One region of the Arthrobacter sp. 10L424 genome, then DNA from elsewhere that is predicted to be linked to it. Evidence: riboswitches for the same ligand, from Rfam matches in the RefSeq annotation. Region 1 holds a riboswitch; each other region holds the start of a gene.
What was found. Region 1 has a riboswitch for S-adenosylmethionine ahead of AC1DC5_RS09845 (bifunctional o-acetylhomoserine/o-acetylserine sulfhydrylase). Riboswitches for the same ligand answer to the same signal wherever they lie in the genome.
Positions count from the first base shown of each region.

Region 2: linked by a shared signal. The riboswitch ahead of AC1DC5_RS13975 (aminotransferase class V-fold PLP-dependent enzyme) and the one ahead of AC1DC5_RS09845 (bifunctional o-acetylhomoserine/o-acetylserine sulfhydrylase) in region 1 are both predicted to bind S-adenosylmethionine.
Region 3: linked by a shared signal. The riboswitch ahead of AC1DC5_RS17000 (DUF1737 domain-containing protein) and the one ahead of AC1DC5_RS09845 (bifunctional o-acetylhomoserine/o-acetylserine sulfhydrylase) in region 1 are both predicted to bind S-adenosylmethionine.

Region 1 is NZ_JBFTJH010000004.1:22,624-29,661, reverse strand. It holds gene AC1DC5_RS09855 (mycothiol transferase) at 1-267, opposite strand, end outside; gene metX (homoserine O-acetyltransferase MetX) at 283-1,446, opposite strand; SAM riboswitch class IV at 1,458-1,573, opposite strand; gene AC1DC5_RS09845 (bifunctional o-acetylhomoserine/o-acetylserine sulfhydrylase) at 1,756-3,129, opposite strand; SAM riboswitch class IV at 3,135-3,250, opposite strand; gene AC1DC5_RS09840 (VOC family protein) at 3,455-4,093, shown strand; gene AC1DC5_RS09835 (CPBP family intramembrane glutamic endopeptidase) at 4,301-5,065, opposite strand; gene AC1DC5_RS09830 (histidine phosphatase family protein) at 5,143-5,823, shown strand; gene hutI (imidazolonepropionase) at 5,898-7,038, opposite strand, start outside.
Region 2 is NZ_JBFTJH010000008.1:14,499-21,536, reverse strand. It holds gene rsgA (ribosome small subunit-dependent GTPase A) at 1-773, shown strand, start outside; gene hisN (histidinol-phosphatase) at 829-1,641, shown strand; gene AC1DC5_RS13980 (glutamyl-tRNA reductase) at 1,819-3,276, shown strand; SAM riboswitch class IV at 3,364-3,477, shown strand; gene AC1DC5_RS13975 (aminotransferase class V-fold PLP-dependent enzyme) at 3,512-4,978, shown strand; gene AC1DC5_RS13970 (class I SAM-dependent methyltransferase) at 5,069-5,827, shown strand; gene AC1DC5_RS13965 (Nramp family divalent metal transporter) at 5,997-7,038, shown strand, end outside.
Region 3 is NZ_JBFTJH010000011.1:126,276-133,313, forward strand. It holds gene AC1DC5_RS16985 (PLP-dependent cysteine synthase family protein) at 1-278, opposite strand, end outside; gene AC1DC5_RS16990 (aromatic amino acid ammonia-lyase) at 238-1,914, opposite strand; gene AC1DC5_RS16995 (NtaA/DmoA family FMN-dependent monooxygenase) at 1,919-3,214, opposite strand; SAM riboswitch class IV at 3,402-3,517, shown strand; gene AC1DC5_RS17000 (DUF1737 domain-containing protein) at 3,579-3,848, shown strand; gene AC1DC5_RS17005 (rhodanese-like domain-containing protein) at 3,845-4,255, shown strand; gene AC1DC5_RS17010 (O-succinylhomoserine sulfhydrylase) at 4,256-5,464, shown strand; gene AC1DC5_RS17015 (glutamate--cysteine ligase) at 5,545-6,729, opposite strand; gene AC1DC5_RS17020 (UDP-N-acetylglucosamine 1-carboxyvinyltransferase) at 6,863-7,038, opposite strand, start outside.

The sequences.
Region 1 (7,038 bases):
CTCGATCATGTGGCAAAGGATCCACCGCAGGCTGGGCGCCCCGCCGTCGGGCCATGCACGGCGTGCCAGCGAGTCCGTCCCGCCGTCGGCGAGGGCCTCGCCCACGAGGGTGCGCGAGCGCACAGCGGCGTCCTGCCAGCGGGTGCGGAGCTCGCCGGCGGAGTTCCCGGCGGCCGAGGCAAATTCCCAGGGCGGTTGCCGGTCCTTCCTCCGGCGCCAGTCCGGGCCCGACGTCGTTCTGCCGGACCGGCGCGGCCCGTCCGGCAGAGTGCCGAAGTACGCCTAGCCGAAGAAGTTCTGCCGAAGCTGGGTGCTGAGCTGGCCGATCTCGGTCAGGAAACCGTCGTGTCCGATCGGCGCCTCGATGGTGTGGACGGCCACGTCCCCCGGCAGGGCGGCGGCGAGCGCCCGGGACTGGGCCGGGAAGTACAGCCGGTCCGAGTCGACGGCTGCCACCAGGAATTCCGCCGTGGCCGGGGCCAGGGCCTCCGTGAGGGCGCCGCGGCCGCGGCTGATGTCATGGCTCATGAGCGCTTCGGTGATGGCGATGTAGCTGTTCGCATCGAAGCGGCGGACCAGCTTGTTGCCCTGGTGGTCGAGGTAGCTCTCCACCTGGTAGCGGCCGCGGCCGGCCAGCGAGCCTGCTTCCAGCGGGGCCTCTTGTTCCTGGGCATTCCGGCCGAACCGTCCATCCAGCTCCGCGGCCGAGCGGTAGGTGATGTGGGCGATCCGCCGGGCCAGTGCCAGGCCTGCTTCCGGCTGCTGACCGCCGTAGTAGTCCCCGCCGTTGAAGTTGGGGTCCTGCCTGATGGCCAGGGTCTGGGCCTGGGCGAAGGCAATCTGTTCGGCGGTGCTGCTGGCGCCCACCGAAAACACGCCGCAGCGCCGGACCCGGTCCGGGTAGCTGACGGCCCACTCGAGTGCCCGCGCCCCGCCCAGTGAACCGCCCAGCACGGCGTACCAGCTGCGGATGCCCAGGGCGTCCGCCAGCCTGGCTTCGGCCGCCGTCGTGTCCCGCAGGGTGACCAGCGGGAAGCGGGACCCCCAGGGCCGGCCGTCCGGCGCCGGCGTCGAGGGTCCCGTCGAGCCGTAGCAGCCGCCAAGGATGTTGATAGAGACGACGAAGTACTTGTCCGTGTCCACGGGGGCGCCGGGTCCGGCAAGCTGCTCCCACCACCCCGGTTCCTCGCCGGCACCCCGCGTGACGTGGGTGTCCCCCGTCAGGGCGTGTTCGATCAGCACCGCATTGGAGCCGTCCGGATTGAGGGTTCCCCAGGTCTCATAGCCAAGGGTGACATCCGGCAGCCGGGCGCCGGATTCGAGGTCCAGGTCGCCAATCCGGAGGTACCGGACCGTTCCATCCAGGGCTGCATCACCCGGAACCGGGGCCTGGACGTGGGCGGTCGTGTTTACGGGTGCACCCTGGCGGGTGACGGCAATCGTCATGTGAGGACCTAACTTCGCGCTTGCCCACCGTCAGCTGACCGGCAGGCCAGGTCTTCACCCGGGGCACCCCGCCGCGAAAGGAGGGTTGCCGGCCAGCAAGCCGGGGCTGTCGCTGGCACTCATGACCTGCACTGAGCTTACGAAATGCGGCGGCGTTGTGGCGAAGATTGTGACGCCCGTGTGACAGCCACATGCGTCAGCACCGCAGTTTCCCCACTTTTGAAGGCCGTGGGCGGCGGGTCGCCCCGGAGTGTCGGCGACTCCCGGCCTCATGCCCGCAAAGGTGGGGAAACTCGGCGTTGACCTCGCTTAGGCGTCCTTGGCCGCCCGGAAGCCGGCTTCGAGGTCCGCGAGGATGTCGTCGATGTGCTCCAGGCCCACGGACAGGCGCACCAGACCGGGGTTGACGCCGGCAACGGCCTGCTGCTCCGGGGAGAGCTGGCTGTGCGTGGTCGACGCCGGGTGGATGACCAGCGAGCGCACGTCACCGATGTTCGCGACGTGCGAGTGCAGCTCCAGGGCGTCGACGAACCGCTTGCCGGCCTCCGCTCCCCCGGCGATGTTGAAGGCCACGACGGCGCCGGTCCCCCTGGGCCCGTACTTGCGGCCGCGCTCGTACCAGGGGCTCGACGGCAGCCCGGCATAGGCGACCGATTCGACGTCGTCCCTGGCCTCGAGCCATTCGGCGACAGCGGTGGCGTTGGCGACGTGCCGCTCCACGCGCAGGCTCAGGGTCTCGATGCCCTGGGCGATGAGGAAGGCGTTGAACGGGGATACCGCCGAGCCGAGGTCGCGCAGCAGCTGGACGCGTGCCTTGAGGATGTAGGAGAGGTTGGCGCCGAGGGCGCCGTCCTTGCCGAGGTCCCGGGCGTAGACCAGGCCGTTGTAGGTGGGGTCAGGGGTGTTGAATCCCGGGTACCGCTCCGGATCCGCGCCGAAGTCGAAGTTGCCGGAGTCCACGATCACGCCGGCGATCGCGGCGCCGTGGCCGCCGAGGTACTTGGTGGCGGAGTGGACCACGATGTCCGCGCCCCATTCGATCGGCCGGATGAGGTACGGCGTGGAAAGGGTGTTGTCCACGATCAGCGGCACCCCGGCCTCATGGGCCACCTGCGAGATGCCCTCGATGTCCAGGACGTCCTGGCGCGGGTTGGAGACCACTTCGCCGAAGAACAGCTTGGTGTTGGGCTGCACGGCGTCGCGCCACTGGGCCAGGTTGTCCGGGTCCTCCACAAACGTTACGAAGATACCGAACTTCTTCAGGGTGTGCGCCAGGAGGTTGTAGGTGCCGCCGTAGAGGCTGGGGCTGGCCACCACATGGTCTCCGGCCTCGGCGATGTTCAGGATCGCGAAAGTCTCCGCGGCCTGCCCGGAGCTCAGCAAGAGCGCCGCGAGCCCGCCTTCCAGGCTGGCCACGCGCTGTTCCACGGCGTCCTGGGTGGGGTTGCCGATCCGGGTGTAGATGGGAGCCAGTTCGGCGAGGGCGAACCGGTTGGCGGCGCTTTCAGCGCTGGGGAAGACGAACGACGTCGTCTGGTAGATCGGAAGCGACCGGGCACCGGTGGCGCTGTCCGGCTCCTGGCCGGCGTGGATCTGGCGGGTTTCGAAGGACCAGGCGTTGGACATCGGAGACTCCTTTGGGGACTGGGCACAGACTGCCCGGAGCTCCTTGGCCCGGGTCAACTCTGGCGCCGCGCTTGCCTTCCGGCGGGCGCCGGACGGCCAGGTCTTCACCCGGGGCACCCCACCGCGATACGAGGGTTGCCGGCCAGCAAGCCGGGGCTGTGCGCTGGCACTCATGACCTGACCCCAGTCTAGGAACGGGTTCCGGGCTCTGGATAGCTTTGTGACGAAGATGAAGCCGGGCGGCCGGCTGGCCCGGCCGGGCCCCCTGGTTCCGCGCAATGACGCGGAAAAGAGCACTTCGGGGGCACCCCGAAAATGACATCCCATCTCGGTTAGGCGAGCCTAAGCTGAGAGCCGCATCACAAAGTGCCAAGATGAGGTCATGCGCATGGATCACGTCTCTTACGCCTGTGAACAAGATGGCCTCGCTGCCACCACCGAACGAATTGCGTCTGCCCTCGGCGTCGAAGCCGTGAAGGGCGGAGTACACCCCCGATTCGGGACCCGCAACATGATCATCCCGCTCGCGGGACACAAGTACCTGGAGGTCGTGGAGGTCCTGAACCACCCGGCCTCCGACAAGGCCCCCTTCGGCCAGGCCGTCCGTGCCCGCTCCGAAGCAGGCGGCGGCTGGATGGGCTGGTGCGTCGAGGTTGACGACCTGGCCCCGTTCGAGGAGCGGCTCGGCCGCGCCGCCGTCAACGGCAACCGCAAGTTCCCGGACGGCCGCGAACTGGTCTGGAAGCAGATCGGCATCCTCGGGCTCATCGCCGATCCCCAGGTCCCGTACATGCTCAGGTGGGAAGGCGACCCGGAACTCCACCCGTCGAAGGCCTACGAGAGCCAGGTCAAGATGTCCGCCCTCACGATTGCCGGCTCCGCCGAGCGCGTCACCGAATGGCTGGGTGTTCCGGTGGAAAAGCCGCTGGAAGACGTGGCCGTGAACTGGATCGCTCCCCGCGGAACCCCCGGCATCCTGTCCGTCACGTTCGAGACGGCCTCCGGAGCCGTCACGATCTGACGTTTCACCGCCCCACACTTCGGCCGCCATCAGCGGGTGCCAATGACGTCACCCACCGATGACGGCCGAAATACTTTAACGCCAATACAGAAACGGCGCACCGGCGGCCCGGCCGGCTCTGAAAGGCGACGCGGGGTCACTTCGCGCCCGTCCAGTGCCTCCGGATGGGCTCGAAGTGACTCCGCGTTGCTTTGTGTTGGTGCGCACTCAGCCCAGGCCGATGGCCTTGCCAAAGAGGCTGAAGCCGACGAATGCCACGATGTCCAGGACGGCGTGGGCGATCACGAGCGGCATCAGCCGGCGGGTTTTGGTGTAGACCACGGCGAAGATGACGCCCATGATGGCATTGCCGATGAACGGGCCGAACCCCTGGTACAGGTGGTAGCTGCCCCGCAGCATGGCGCTGGCGAAGATGGCCGCAGGCACGGACCAGCCGAGCTTCCCGAGCCGGTCCAGCAGGTAGCCCACCACGATCACTTCCTCCACGATCCCGTGCCGGATCGCGGAGAGGACCAGCACCGGCACCGTCCACCAGTAGGCGTCCAGCGCGCTGGGAATGATCGCCGTCGTGATGCCGAGCGCGCGGCCGGCGGCGTAGAGGCCCAGCGACGGGATGCCGATCAGCGCCGCCAGGCCGAAGCCCTGCAGCAGGTCCCTGCCGGGCCGGTTGAAGTTGAGGCCCAGTCTCTGGAAGGCCGTGATGCCGTGGCCGGACGGCCGGTTTTCCGTCAGGAAATAGATCACGAGGACCACGGGGACCAGGGCGAAGATGATGTCCAGCAGCTGGTAGGTGAGGTCGAAGTACTCGCGGCTGCTTTGCGAGCGGTTCAGCGTGGAGGTCCCCTCGGCGAGCGGCGCCCTGGTCATCTTGTCCAGCAGCTGCACCACCGAATACACGGCCGACTGTCCCAGGGACAAGCCCAGGACAATCCACATTTCAAGCCGCAGCCGGCGGCGGGAGGGAACCAACATGGTTACATCTTGCCTGCAGTTGCCGGTAGTTGCCTGAATCGGGGCCGCGACGCTGCCGGGCCCTATGCTTGGGGTTTATGAGTGCGCCCGGGAAAATCATTCTGATCCGGCATGGCCAGTCCGCCGCCAACGCCGACACTTCCATCTACAACCGGGTGCCCGATTACCGGATTCCGCTGACCGAACTCGGTGTGGAACAGGCCCGGGCAGCCGGTGAACAGGTCCGGCGGCTGCTGGACGGCCAGCAGGCCTGCGTGTATGTCTCCCCTTACCTTCGGGCCTACCAGACCCTGGAGGCCCTCAACCTCGGTCCGCTGATCGAGCGGGTCATCGAGGAGCCGCGGCTGCGGGAGCAGGACTGGGCGAATTTCCAGATCGCCGGCGAGATCGAGGACCAGAAGGAGCTCCGCAACGCCTACGGCCACTTCTTCTACCGCTTCCGGGAGGGCGAATCCGGCTCGGACGTCTACGACCGGGTCTCCTCATTTATGGAAACCCTGTACCGCCACTGGTCCAGGCCGGACTACGCCCCCAACGCGCTGTTCGTCACCCACGGGCTCACCATGCGGCTGTTCTGCATGCGCTGGTTCCACTGGTCCGTGGAGTACTTCGAGTCCCTCAACAACCCGGACAATGCCGAGGTCCGGAGCCTCCTGCGGACCGAGCTGGGCAAGTATGAGCTGGACAAACCCTTCAGCCAGTGGGTGGAGCGCCGCGTCGACGAAACGGTGCTCGACGCCCCGCCGATGTATTTCTAACTAACGAAACTGACTCGCAGCAGGGGCTGTTTTGAGCGTCCAAAACAGCCCCTGCTGCGAGTCAGTTGGGTGGGTCAGCGGGCGCGGACCCCCGCGCGCCAGACGGCGTGGGTCAGCGGAATGCCGGGCCGGTAGGCCAGGTGCGTGGCCGAGGGCGCGTTGAGCAGGTGCAGGTCCGCGCGGTGTCCGACGGCGATCGAGCCGACGGCGCGTTCCCCGTCGGCGTCGTTCCCTGACTCCCGGCCGAGCGCCAGCGCGCCGCCGTAGGTCGCGGCGCGCACCGCCTCGTGGACGCTCAGGCGCATCTGGAGCACGGCGGTGGTGACGCAGAAGGCCATCGAGCTGGTGTAGGAGGTACCCGGGTTGCAGTTGGAGGCCAGGGCAAGCTGCACGCCGGCGTCGAGCAGTTCCCGGCCCGGCGCCAGCGGCTGGCGGGTGGACAGGTCACATGCCGGCAGGCACGTCGCCACGGTGCCGCGCCCGTCACCGGACGCGGCGTCCCAGCCGGACCAGCTGGCGGCGAGGGCGTCGACGTCGGCGACGGACAGGTAGTTCACGTGGTCCACGCTCGCGGCACCGAATTCCACGGCGAGCCGCACGCCGGGGCCTTCGCCGAGCTGGTTGCCGTGCACGCGCAGGCCCAGCCCGGCGTCGCGGCAGGCCTGGAGCACGCGCCGGGACTGGTCCTCATCGAAGGCGCCCCGCTCGCAGAAGACGTCGGCCCAGTGCACGAACGGCCGGACGGCCGAGAGCATGGGGCCGCAGACCAGGTCCGTGTATTCCTCGGCGTCCATCCCGGCGGGCACGAGGTGCGCGCCGAGGTAGGTGACCTCGTCCGCCACGGTGGAGGCGATCCGGGCGCTGCGGGCCTCGTTCTCCACATCCAGGCCGTACCCGGTCTTGGTTTCGAGGTAGGTGGTGCCCTGCGAGACGGCTTCCGCGACCCGGCCCATCGCGAGCCGGGTGAGGTCGAAGTCGCTGGTGCTCCGGGTGGCGCCGGTGGTCACGGCGATTCCGCCGGCGCTGTAGCTCTCCCCCGCCATCCGGGCCTCGAACTCGCCGGTCCGGTCGCCGGCGAAGATCAGGTGGGTGTGCGAGTCGACCCAGCCCGGCAGCAGGGCCCGGCCCCCGGCGTCGACGGCGTCGTCGGCGGCCGGCGCGTCCGCCGCGGAGCCAAGCCACGAGATCCGTTCGCCCTCGATGACCACCGCCGCG
Region 2 (7,038 bases), on a different contig from region 1:
ACCCGATCGAGCGCGCCGTCGTCGCCAATGCCGACACGCTGGTGATCGTCGTGGCGGCCGCCAACCCGGAGCCGCGGACCGGCTTCATCGACCGCGCCCTCGTCGCCGCGTACGACGCCGGCATCGAGCCGCTGCTACTGGTCACCAAGGCCGACGTCAAGGATCCCGCGGAACTCCTCTCCAATTACCAGCACCTTGCCTTCCCGGTGATCATCTCCAAGACGGCGGATTCCGCTGCCTCCGGCATCGACGCCCGCTCCGACGACGGCCTGTCCGCGCGCCTGGACAAGGACGCCGTCTCGCAGCTGCGCGGCCACCTCGACGGGAAGGTCACCGTCATGCTGGGCCATTCCGGCGTCGGCAAATCCACCATGGTGAACGCCCTGACCGGCGCCGAGCGCGCCACCGGCGGGGTCAACGCCGTTACTGGACGCGGCCGCCACACGTCGTCCTCCGCCCTGGCCCTCAAGGTCAACGATGCCCCGGCGGGCAGCTGGATCATCGACACCCCGGGCATCCGCTCCTTCGGCCTGGCCCACGTGGACCCGGACCGGATCCTGCGGTCCTTCCCGGACCTCGAGCCCGGCACCGACGACTGCGAGCGGGGCTGCAAGCACGATTCCAGCGCCGTCAACTGCGGAGTGGACGCCTGGGTGGCTGCCGGCCACGCGGGCGAATCCGGCCCGGCCCGGCTCGCCTCGCTCCGCCGCCTGCTGGGGACGGACCCGCGGATGGAAGCACAGGACGTCAAGGAACTGGGCACCGTCTCGTAGCCGGCTGCGGTGCCGCCTACCGCTCCCCCGCCCGCTTTGGCGGTAGTTTGGAACCATGAGTCAACCCGCTTCGAGCTACAACGATGACCTGCGCCTTGCCCATGTACTGGCAGATTCCGTAGATTCCCAGACCATGAGCCGCTTCAAGGCGCTCGACCTTCGGATCGAGACGAAGCCGGACCTCACGCCGGTGACCGACGCCGACAAGTCAGCCGAGGAAGCCATCCGCGGCCAGCTGTCCCGCTCCCGCCCCCGCGACGCCGTGCTCGGCGAGGAATTCGGCAGCTCCGGCCACGGCTCCCGCCGCTGGATCATCGACCCGATTGACGGGACCAAAAACTTCGTCCGCGGCGTCCCCGTCTGGGCCACACTGATCGCCCTTGTCGACGAAGGCGAGCCGGTGGTCGGCGTCGTAAGCGCCCCCGCACTGGGCAAACGCTGGTGGGCCGCCAAGGGCGCCGGAGCCTACATGGGCCGGTCGCTGGCCGCCGCCACCCGGCTGAAGGTCTCCAACGTCTCGGAACTCTCGGACGCCTCCCTGTCCTACTCCAGCCTGGGCGGCTGGAAGCAGCGCGGCAACCTCGACGAGTTCCTCGGCCTCACCGAGGAAGTCTGGCGCACCCGCGCCTACGGGGACTTCTGGTCCTACTGCCTCGTGGCCGAAGGCGCCGTCGACATCGCCTGCGAGCCCGAGCTGAACCTCTACGACATGGCCGCCCTGGTACCCATCGTCACCGAGGCAGGCGGGCGCTTCACCTCCCTGGAAGGCGAAGACGGCCCCTTCGGCGGCAACGCCCTCGCCACCAACTCGATCCTCCACTCCGAGGTCCTCAAGCGCCTCAACCCCGGCCTGGACGACCTGCTCTAGCAACCCGCGGACCCGCCCCAAGGATTCCGCAACCTCCCTGTACGACGCTGTCCAAGACGGCCGGCCTCAGCCGGCCTCAAGGTAGGGCATCTTTTTGGGAGGAGAGCAGCCTTGTCTGACACAGCTCATGCCCGGACTGGCGGCACCGCCGGGATCGGCCCCGTACTACTGGTGCTCATGGCGAAGTACCGGGACCTGGGGCCCGAATCGGCCGCCGCACTGCACGCAGCCGCCACCGGGCTCGCGCCGCAGCTTCTCGCCGGCGGCTCGCCCGTCGCCGCTTCCGTGGTCCTGTCCACCTGCAACCGATTCGAAATCTACTGCGAAGTCCCGTCCGAGGCGGGCCTGGCAGCCGCCCGCACGGACGTCCTCGAGTCGGTCCATCTCGGTTCCGGGCTGCCCACGATCCGCCTTTCGGGCCTCTTCGAGGAACTACGGGGAACTGCGGCCGCGGAACACCTTTTCGCCGTTGCAGCGGGGCTGGATTCCGTCGTCGTGGGTGAACGCGAAGTCGCCGGCCAGGTCCGGCGCGCACTCTCGGACGCGCAGGCCGCCGGAACCACCAGCGGACGGCTGGGCAGGCTGTTCCAGGCCGCATCCCGCACCGCGAAGGACGTGGGGGCACAGACCGCACTCAGCAGCGCGAGCAGATCCATCGCTTCCGTTGCCCTGGACCTTGCCGCCGCCGGAGGCCCGCGGGACGGCACCAAACAGGCCGGAATCGCCGGCGCGTCGGCCGTTCTCTTCGGGACCGGCGCCTACGCCGCGTGCGTCGCGGAGCTGCTCCGGAACCGGAAATGTACCGACATTTCGGTCTTCTCCCACTCCGGCCGCGCGAAGACCTTCGTGGCGGCCAGGGGCGGCACCGCCCTCTCCGCCGGCCAGCTGCCGGCAGCCGTTGCGGGGGCGGACCTCCTCATTGGCTGCAGCGGCTCGGGGGCCCGGCTCGACGCTGCCGCCCTCACCTGGTGGCGTGAGGGTGCGGCCCGTCCGCTCACCATCATCGACCTCGCTCCCAGCCACGATTTCGACCCCCGCGTGGGCGGGCTGCCAGGCGTCGAACTCATCACGCTGGAATCGGTGCACCGCGCTGCTCCCCCGGCGGACGCCGCGGCGCTGCGCCGCGCCCGCGCCCTGGTCCAGCAGGCGGCACGCCACTTCGAGGAAGAGGAAGCCGGGCGCGCCGTGGACACCGCCGTCGTCGCCCTGCGCGAGCACCTCCATCAGGTCCTCCACAGCGAAATGGAACGCGTCAGCAAACAGCATGGCCGGTCTGCCTCGGCTGACGACGTGAACCTCGCCCTCCGGCATCTGATCCGGCGCCTGCTCCATACCCCGACGGTCCGCGGCCGGGAGCTCGCCGCGCTTGGGCGCCAGGACGACTACGCCGCTGCCCTCGATGCCCTGTTCGGCCTCAGCATCTCCACCGGCAGCCAGCGGACCGCCCCGAGCCGGGACGCCGCCCGGCCAGTCCGGGAACCCGCCGAAGAGCCCGCCGAAGCGGTCGCAGCGACGGCAAATCCGGTCTGCGGCGGCACCGCCCGCCCGGGCGCCGGATGCCCGGGAACCTGTTCAACTTTGCAGCTCCTGACGAGGCCCCGGACCGGCATCGCCGCAGCCAGCGCAGCGTGCTAGCGAGTGTGCTAGCGCCCGCGTAACAAACAGCTTCACAATCAGCCAGCACCTTTTCGCGCGGGCGGGGAATGTCCTAGGCTCGAAACAGGTCACGAGTGCCAGCGCTAAACCCCGGTTTGCTGGCCGGCAACCCTCCATTCGCGGCGGGGTGCCCCGGGTGACGACCTGGCCGGTCCGGAACGGACCCGGCAAGCGCGGATCCCCGGTACGTGGGGTCCTTTTCAAGCGAGGTCCCATGACGACTGCCACCATTCCCGCCACCCCCGAACTCCATGCCGTCGCCGGCCAAGCGCATCCCGATGCGCGGTTCGCCATCGCCCGCCGTCCGCTGGCCGCGGTGACGGGCGCCGAGATCCAGGCGCCGCTGATCCGGGGCGGCCACGTCCGCTACGCCAATCTGGACTACGGTGCCTCGGCGCCCGCACTGTCGGTGGTCTCGGCCTACCTCAACGAAATCCTGCCGTTCTACGCCAGCGTCCACCGCGGCGCCGGCTATGCCTCCCAGATCAGCACCTCGGTCTACGAGAACTCCCGCACCATCGTCCGCGATTTCGTGGGCGGCCGCCCGGACGACGCCGTGATCTTCACCCGGAACACCACCGACTCCCTGAACCTGCTGGCCGGCTGCCTGCCCGTCGTCGACGGCGTGCACACCGGCGAGGTTCTCTACCTCGACATCGAACACCATGCCAACCTTCTGCCCTGGCAGCGGGTGCCGCACCGCAGCGTCATCGCCGCGCCCACCCTCGCCGCCACGCTGGAACTGCTCCGCGGGGAACTCGCCCACGGCGGCGTCAGCCTGCTCGCCGTCACCGGCGCCTCCAACGTCACCGGAGAGATCCTGCCGATCCGGGCACTGGCCGCCCTGGCCCACGAATACGGCGCCCGGATCGTCGTCGACGCCGCCCAGCTGGCCCCGCACCGGCGGATCGACATCGCCGCGGACGGCGTCGACTACCTAGCGTTCTCCGGGCACAAGCTCTACGCGCCCTTCGGCGCGGGCGTGCTGGTGGGCCGTCCCGACTGGCTCGACGCCGGCACGCCGCACCTGGCCGGCGGCGGAGCCGTGCAGGACGCCCGGATTGACACGGTCAGCTGGACCACCGGCCCCGCCCGGCATGAAGGCGGCTCTCCCAATGTCCTCGGCGCCGCCACCCTGGCCCGGGCCACCCAGGTCATCGCCGGCCTGGACGTGGAACAGTGGCACGCGCACGAAAACGCCATCCGGTCGTTCCTCGTCGAGGGCCTCGCCCGGATCGACGGCGTGACCGTTCACCAGATCTTCGCGGACAGTGCGTCCTACGACGTGCCGGCAGGCCACGAACCGGGGAACGGGGCCGGCACCGGCACGATCGGCGTCGTCAATTTCTCCGTTGAAGGCTACGACGCGGGCCTGGTGGCGGCGTATCTCTCGGCCGAACACGGCATCGGGCTGCGCGACGGCCGGTTCTGCGCGCACCCCCTGCTCCGTCGGCTCGGGCTGCCCTCCGGCTCGCTGCGGGCCAGCTTCGGAGTCGGGTCCCGGCTGGAGGACGCCCAGCGTCTGCTCGCCGGTATCCAGGAGCTGCGCCAGACCGGCCTCGGCTGGGACTACGTGGTGGACGCGGGAAGGTGGGTTCCGGCCAACGACACCCGCAGCTACCCGCACTGGGCACCCAACACGCCCGGCACTGCCGGCGCGGCCCCCTGCACCCAGGACTGACCGGGCGGGGAACCAACCTGGCATCGCAGCCCCTGCCGCGTGCGGTAAATTCGAAAGGTACCCATCCGGACCTGCCGAAGGAGATCGCACGTGGCACGCGGTGGCCCCAAACTGCACGGGGAACGGCGCCAGGAGCTCGGGCAGAGCTTCCAGGACGGCGGGGAGCACTACGAACGCGTGCGCCCGGGCTACCCCGACGACTCGGCCGACTGGCTGATTCCCGCCGGGGCGAAGGACGCCGCGGACCTGGGCGCCGGCACCGGGAAGTTCACGGCGCTGCTGGCCGGGCGCGGGCTGCACACGGTGGCTGTTGACCCGTCGGCCGACATGTTGGAGCAGCTGCGCAGGACGCTTCCGGGCGTCACCGCCGTCGAGGGTACCGCCGAGCACACGGGTCTGCCCTCCGGGGCTTTCGACGTCGTCACGGTCGCCCAGGCCTGGCACTGGTGCGATCCCGTGCTGGCCAGCACGGAGATCGCCAGGATCCTCCGCCCCCATGGTGTCCTGGGGCTCGTCTGGAACCAGCTGGACACGTCCGTTCCCTGGGTGCACCGGCTCTCGCGGATCATGCATGCCGGCGACGTCCACAAACCCCACTTCAGGCCGCCGCTGGGCCCTGAATTCGGGGGGCTGGAGAGCCACCTCACCCGCTGGGAAGATCCCGTGCGCACCGCCGACATCATGGAGCTGACCAAGTCCCGCAGCTACTACCTTGCAGCCAGCGAAGCGGTCCGCGCCAAGGTCCTGGGCAATCTCGAGTGGTACCTGCACGAACATCTGGGCCACGGCCCTGGCGAAATACTCCCCCTCCCCTACCTGACACAGAGCTGGCGGGCCGTCCGGGCCTGACCCGGCGGGCCCACGGTTTCACGCGCCGGCGTTGCACCGAATCTGCACGCTGGCCTATGGTTTCGGTATGCCTAATAATTGTTTATAGGCAGCTACAAATTATGGGGCGGGCAACAGCGCGCCGCCACCGGCCGCGTTGTCGTGACGCACCTACCCAGGGGAGCCCGCCGTGCTGGAAGTAACAGGACACGAAGCGCCGGCGCCACAGGTACCCGCCCGGCGGAAAAAGGGCGGCCGCCGCGCCATGATCGGCCTTTTGGGCCCTGCGTTCGTCGCCTCGATCGCCTACGTGGATCCCGGCAACGTGGCGGCGAACCTCACAGCCGGCGCCCAGTACGGCTACCTCCTGGTCTGGGTTCTGGTGGCCGCCAACATCATGGCCGTGCTGGTCCAGTACCAGTCCGCCAAGCTCGGAATCGTCACCGGGAAGAGCCTGCCCGAGATCCTCGGTGAGCGGCTCAAGCCGGTCTGGCGCCGCGCGTTCTGGGTCCAGGCCGAGATCGTGGCCGCTGCCACCGACCTGGCCGAAGTGGTCGGCGGGGCGATCGCGCTCTACCTGCTCTTCGGGCTTCCCCTGCCCCTCGGCGCCGTGATCGTCGGCGGCGTCTCCATGCTCCTGCTGGCAGTCCAGGCCCGGAACCGGCAGCGGCCCTTCGAGTTCATCATCATCTTCCTGCTGGGCATCATCACCATCGGGTTCCTGGCCGGCCTCTTCATCAGCCCGCCGGACCCGGCGGGCGTCGCAGCCGGCCTGATCCCGGGCTTCCAGGGTCCGGACACCGTGCTGCTGGCCGCCAGCATGCTCGGCGCCACGGTGATGCCCCACGCCATCTACGTCCATTCGGCCCTTTCCCGGGACCGGCACCGCCCGAACCCGCACCTCCACGTGCCCGCGCCAGCCATGACGCGCCTGGTCAAAGCCACCCGCTGGGACGTCGTGGCGGCCCTCGCCATTGCCGGGATCGTGAACATCGGGATGCTGCTCCTCGCCGCATCGACCCTGGGCGGCGAGGAGGGAACGGACACCATCGAGGGCGCCCACGCCGCGATCACCGCCAACCTGGGTCCGATCGTCGGCGTCATCTTCGCCGTCGGCCTGCTCGCCTCCGGGCTGGCGTCAACCTCCGTGGGCTGCTACGCCGGCGGCTCCATCATGCAGGGCCTGCTCAAGATCCGGATCCCGATGATGACGCGTCGGGTCGTCACCCTCA
Region 3 (7,038 bases), on a different contig from region 1:
ATCAGGGCAAGCCCGATTCCGGTGTTCCCCGACGTGCTCTCCACGATCGTGGCGCCGGGCTGCAGCGCCCCGCTCCGCTCGGCTGCCCGGACCATACTCAGGGCCGTCCTGTCCTTGATCGATCCGCCCGGGTTTTCCGATTCGAGTTTGACGTAGACCGCGCTGGCCAGGCCCTTGGTGATCGTTCTCAGCCGCACCAGCGGGGTGCCGCCCACCTGGGCCAGGACGGCATCCGCGTCATTGGACAGCTTCTCCGCGACCGTGTGCTTCCCAGTCATGGCTTTCCCCCTCCCCTGTGGCACGTTCCGCGAGCGCGGAGTGCAGATCATCGCGCGCCGCGTCCAGCAGCGCGGACGCCGTCAGCCCGCCGGAGGCGCCGTGGGCCAGCACCCGCTCAAGGCGTGCCTGGATGGCGCCCGTCCCCGCCCCGAGCGGCCGCTCTCCGGTCCCGGCCGCCCCGGGACCCCCACCGGCGCGGGCACCGGCACCGGTAGCGGTAGCGTCGCCGGCCCGGGACAGCAGGTAGGCCGCCGTCAGCGCCTCGATGGTGAAGAGCTTCTCGGCGGCCTCGGCGGAGCGTTCGAGCTGCTGCAGGGCCAGCGGCGCCAGCGTGGAGTGGTCCTCGACGTCGGCGGACAGGGTGGGCGCCCCGAGCGTGGCCGGCGCCGCCAGGGTCTTCAGCTCGGCCAGCAGCCCGGCCGCCGAGTACCAGAGCAGGCCCGGGAGCTCCTCCCGCGCCAGGGCGGCGCCGTCCCCGGCAGCGGCGAGGTGTTGCTGCCGGATCCTGCGCTGCGGCGGATAGAGCTTGGCGATCCGGCGTTCGCTGCTGATCCCCAGGTGCGCCAGGCCCAGCCGGAGGGCTTCGAAGGCCAGGGCCAGCTGCATAGGCTGGAAGTTCCCGCCGGACACCATCCGGCCCGAGGCCAGGTCGGTCAGCGGGTTGTCGCCCTGTCCGTTGAGCTCCACTTCGAGGGCTTCCTCGAGGGCGCGGAGCTGCCAGCGGAAGGCGCCGTGGGTCTGCGGTGCGGCCCGGAACGACAGGGCATCCTGCACTGAGGCGTCCCGGCCGTCCTGCTCCAGCCAGCCGCCGCGGACCAGCCGGCGGACGTTCCCGGCGGAGACAGCCTGGCCGTCGACGGCCTTGGCCGCCTGCACGGCCGCGGAGAAGGGGCTGAGGTTCCCGCCGCCGTCGTACCGTGCGGTCGCTTCCAGCGAGAGCGCCAGCGCGGTGTCGGCCAGGTCCGCCAGGCGCAGGAGCCGTCCCAGCAGGAGCGCGCCCACGCCGATCGAGTAGGAGTTGGCGCTGACCAGGGCCAGAGCTTCCCCCGGCGCCAGGGCCAGGGGCTCCAGCCCGGCGGCGGCGAGTGCCTCCCCGCCGGGGACGGGTGGCCCGTCCGGAGAGAGGACTTGTCCCTCCCCGATGGCGACGGCGGCGACGGCGGCGAGCTGGGTCAGGTCCGAGGATCCCACGGAGCCGTCGCGCGGGATCGCGGGAAGCACACCGCGGTTGAACAGCCGGGCGTAGAAACGCGCCGTCTCCGGGCGCACCCCCGAGCCTCCGCGGCTGAAGCCGATCAGCCTGGCAAGGACCGTGGCGCGGGCTTCGGCGGCGTCCAGCAGCCCGCCGACGCCGCTGTCGTGGTAGCGGACCACCTGGATCTGGTAGGCGAGGATTGATTCCTCGGCCACTGCCGTGTCGCGGCCGGACCCCAGCAGCGTGTTGAGGCCGTAGACCTTGTGCCCGGACTCAATGGCCCGCTGGACCACCTCCCGGGAGCGGCCCAGCACTTCGAGGGCCTGTTCGCTCAGGACCACCCGCACGGAGGGGTCGGCGGCCGCCGCGGCGACCTCCCGGGCGTGCAGCCGGGCCGTGCCGATGAGGAAGGACGCTGCGGCGGCCGGCTGGTCGGTCATGGCGCTAGAAGTCCCGCAGGTTCCGGCGGAGGCCGCCGTCGCCGTAGCTGGTCCGTATCAGCCCCCGGCGGCGGAGCACGGGGGTCAGCCGGTCCAGGACGCCGTGGACCGTCGCGGGGTCCACGAACCCGGAGAAGAGGAACCCGTCGCCGCCCACCTGCGCCCCGGTCTCTTCGAGGTAGTCCGCGATCTCCTCGGCCGTGCCGATGATGCTGTCCCCCGCGCCGCCGCTGCGGGCCTGGAGGAGCTGGCGCAGCGTGGAACCCGGCGGCGCGGCCTTGGTGAAGTGGTCGAGGGTGCCCTGGTTGCTGTTGGTGTGCAGCTCCGGCAGCGGGGCGTCGAGGTCGAACTGCTTGAAGTCGATGACGGAGAGGTAGGAGATGGAGTTGAGCTGGCTGTCGATGTCCCGCTGCGTCAGGTCCCGGCGCCGGGCCCGCAGGTCCTCCGCCTCCGCCCGCGAGCCGACCACCGTGGGCTTGAGGACAAACAGCACCTTGACGTCATCCGGGTTCCGGCCGGCGGCGGCGGCCTCCGCCCGGATGGAGTCCCGGTAGGCCTTCATCCCGTCCGCTCCCCGGGCGAGCGCAATCGCGACGTCGGCGTTGCCCCCGGCGAAGGCCTTGCCCCGCGGGGAGGCCCCTGCCTGCACCAGCACGGGTTCCTCCGGCAATGGTGCCGTGTTCAGCGGCCCGCGGACCTTGAAGAACTCGCCGTCGTGGTGGATCGGGTGGACTTTGGTGTGGTCCGCGAAAATGCCCCCGCCTGCGTCCTCCCGGATCGCGTCCGGTTCCCAGCTGCGCCACAGCCGGCGGACCACATCCACGAATTCCTCGGCCTTCTCATAGCGCCGGTCGTGTTCGATCTGCTGATCCAGGCCGTAGTTCTGGGCAGCGAGGTCGCTGCCGGAGGTCACCACGTTCCAGCCCAGCTGTTCGTGCGAGAAGTGCTGCAGGGTGGCCAGCAGCCTCGCCGCCGTGAACGGCGGGTAGAAGGAGGCGCTGATCGTGGGCACGATGCCCAGGTGCCTCGTGGCGGAGAACAGGTACGGCACGAGGGCCAGCGGATCGTGTTTCGGCGCGAAGGACGCCTGCGCCAGGGAAACTTCCGCGCTGCCGCCGTAGGTGTCCGGGACGGTGAGGGAATCCTCGATGATGAAAAGGTCCAGGCAGGAACGTTCAAAGGCCCGGACCGCGTCCTGGTACAGCGCCGGCTTCTTCCAGTCATAGCCGATCCCGTAGCCGGGGGTTCCCCAGCCCTGGACGCCGAAGCCGTGGCCCACAAACCACCCAAAATGCAGCATGGGACCGACTGTAGGGGCATCCGAGGCGTTCACGGCCACCTGATTTCATCCGGCGTAAAGGGACTTCACCTCCCGTCATTATCCCCCCGGAACCGCCGGATGGGTCCCCGCACTCCGGCGGATTCCGTTACCTAACATGACGACGGCGGCGGTGCCGGCCGGCGTCGCGGGTGTTACGTTTTTGGTGAGTAATGAGAACCGGCGCCAAGCCCTGACTGGCCGGTCGGCAACCCTCCCTTTCGCGGCGGGGTGCCTCAGGTGAATACTCGGCATATCGACCAATTCGAGCTGCAAGCGTGAAAGAAGGAGATCCGTCGTGCCTGACGCGTCCGCCCCCGCTGTCCCCGATACAGCACCCCGTACAGTGCCAGCCCCGGCCCCCGCCGTCCCCGCTGCCGGGGAGAGACTGGCGTACCGCCTGTTCACCGGCCCCGACGACCGCGCCTTCTGCGAGCGCGTCTCGGCCGCCCTGGCCGAGGGCTATGTGCTGCACGGCGGCCCGGCCGTCACGTCCAACGGCGGCAGCGTCATCGTGGCCCAGGCCGTGGTGCTGCCGGCCGCGATCGCCAGCGCCGATGCCGCCGTCGCCAATGCCGTGGATGACCTGGAGTTCGACGGCGAGGGCCACGCGTGAGCTACGCCGGAGACCTCAGCCCGCAGGAGGCCTGGGCCAAGCTGGAGGACGGCGCCATCCTGGTGGACGTGCGCACCGAGGGCGAATGGGCCCACATCGGCATCCCGGACACCAACGAGACCGACAACGATCCGCTGTTCATCCAGTGGAACCTCGCCGGCGGCATCCCCAACGCGCGCTTCGTGGAACAGCTGAAACAGCAGGCCCCCGAAGAGCCGGGCACCGAACTGGTCTTCCTGTGCCGTTCCGGCGCCCGCTCCATCGCCGCAGCCATCGCCGCGACGGAGGCCGGCTTCACCTCCTACAACGTCCTCGAGGGCTTTGAAGGCGAACCGGACCGCTACGGGGAGCGCACCGTCAACGGCTGGAAGAACCGCGGCCTGCCCACCAACCTCGGAAAGCACTAAGTGGCCTTCAACCCCGATGCCGCCGGCTGGAGCGCCGACACCCAGGCCGTCCGCGGCGGGCTCGACCGCACCGGCTTCCAGGAAACGTCCGAGCCGATCTTCCTGAACTCCGGCTTCGTCTACGAATCCGCGGCCGCCGCCGAGCGTGCGTTCACCGGCGAGGACGAACGCTTCGTCTACTCCCGCTACGGCAACCCCTCGGTGGCCACGTTCCAGGAACGGCTCCGGCTGCTCGAAGGCACCGAGGCCTGCTTCGCCACCGCCTCGGGAATGTCCGCCGTCTTCACGGCCCTCGGCGCCCTGCTGGCCGCCGGCGACCGCGTCGTCGCGGCCCGCTCGCTGTTCGGCTCGTGCTTCGTGATCCTCAACGAGATCCTTCCCCGCTGGGGTGTGGAGACGGTCTTCGTGGACGGCCCGGACCTGGAGCAGTGGCGCGCCGCACTGTCGGAACCCACGACGGCGGTCTTCTTCGAATCGCCGTCGAACCCGATGCAGGAAATCGTGGACATCGCCGCCGTGAGCAACCTGGCGCACGCCGCCGGGGCGACCGTCGTCGTCGACAATGTCTTTGCCACTCCCCTGCTGCAGCGCTGCGGGGAGCTGGGCGCGGACGTGATCGTCTACTCCGGCACCAAGCACATCGATGGCCAGGGCCGGGTGCTCGGCGGCGCGATCCTGGGTACCAAGGAGTTCATCGACGGCCCGGTCAAGCAGCTCATGCGCCACACCGGGCCGGCGCTTTCGGCGTTCAACGCGTGGGTGCTGACCAAGGGGCTGGAGACCATGGCCCTGCGGGTGAACCATTCCTCCGCTTCCGCGCTGCGGCTGGCGGAATGGCTTGAGGAGCAGCCCGCGGTCAGCTGGGTCAAGTACCCGCTGCTGCCGTCGCACCCGCAGCACGATCTGGCCGCCCGGCAGATGAAGGCCGGCGGCACCGTGCTGACCTTTGAGCTCTCCCCGTCCGCCGGGCGCTCGGCGAAGGAGGCCGCCTTCGCGCTGCTGGATGCGCTGCGGATCATCGACATCTCCAACAACCTCGGCGATTCGAAGTCCCTCATCACCCACCCCGCCACCACGACGCACCGCGCCATGGGGCCGGAGGGCCGCGCGGCAATCGGCCTCAGTGACGGCGTGGTGCGCCTCTCCGTGGGGCTCGAGGACATCGAGGACCTGGTCCGCGACCTGGGCCAGGCGCTCAAGCAGGTCTAGGTTTCCTCCGCGAGTTGGCATTTCGCGGCAGTGTTTCCTGAACACATTGCCGCGAAATGCGCACTCGGCGGCGGGCCCGCTCAGCCCTGGCGGATCCGCCTCAGGGACGTCCCCTGGTCAGCCTGGTCGCCCGCGGTTCCCTCCGTGGTCACCTCGACCGCCCGTTCGACGACGGCGGCGAGCCCGCCCGCGTGGAACGGCTCCCGCTGCAGCTGCGAACCCGAGCCCTCCGCCAGGATCCGGCCGACGCCCTCGCGGACCAGATCCAACTCGCCCTGCTCCTCGAGCACGGGGGCCACGAAGTCCACGAGCGACCAGACCACATCCGCGGCCGGGGCCGGAGTGAACGTTCCAAAGTCCAGCAACTCCCCGCGCAGTCCGCAGTTGCTGGCCTGCCAGGCCGCCATCCGCAGCAGCAGGGTCGGCACCGGGGCGGGTTCGACGCCGTCGTTCCATTCCCGGGACGCTGACTCGACCAGGGCACGCACGATCACTGCGATCAGCCCCGCGTCCTCGGCCCGCAGGCAGACATCCGCGACGCGGATCTCCACGGTGGGATGATGCCGTGCCAGCCGGGCGTCGAAATAGACCATCCCCTCGTCCATCAGGACGCCGCTTTCCACGAGCCGGGTCACCACCCTCCGGTAGACGGGAAGGCTGCCGAAGATCATGGTGGGGCCGGACCCGGGCCAGCGGTTCCACGCCTGGGTCCGGTAGCTTTCGAATCCGGTTTCGGCGCCATTCCAGTAGGGGGAGTTCGCGCTGAGCGCTATCAGCACGGCGAGCTTGTCCCGGATCCGGTCCATCACCGCCACGCCTTCCTCCGGGGACTCCACGAGGGTGTGGACGTGAAGGCCGCAGGTCAGCTGGTTCCGGACCGTGAGCCCGAAGCGCTGCTGCATGGTCATGTAGCGCTGCTTCGGCGTCAGGTGGGTGGCGGCGCCCTGCGGAGACGTGGCGAGGGCTGCGATGCGGCCGCCGTGCGCCCGGGCGGCGCGGTCCGCACGGCCGCGGCCCTGCCTGAGCTGCCGGAGCAGCTCCGGGTAGTCCAGGCAGGGGCGCGTCTGGGTTTCAATCTGTTCGAGCTTAAGTTCGTAGCTGAAGTCGGCGCCGTCCTCGTGGACCGGTTGCTGCCCGGGGAGAATCAGGGCGGCGTCCTGCTTAGGCGGGACCAGGACGGGCAGCATGACATCGGCGAGGGCAAGCAGCATCCCCGTTTCGGGATCCACTATGAGCAGTTCTTCCTCCACGCCGAAGGTGCGCATAAATCTATTGTGCGTCAGGAACCCCCAAAACGCTCAAGGTCCAACGCGGGGTCAGATCCGGCCCATGCGGGGCGTCCGGAGGGGCGGGATGTGGCCCCGCGTTGCTTGGAGCTGTTCAGCGGGTTCAGCGCATTCAGTCTTGGAAGTACTCGATCTTCGCGCCGATGGTGTTGAGGCGCTCGGCCAGGTCCTCGTAGCCGCGCTCGATCACGTAGATGTTGCGCAGTTCCGAGACGCCCCGGGCGGCGAGCATCGCCAGCAGCAGGCAGGCCGCGGGCCGCAGGGCCGGCGGGCAGCCAACCTCGGCTG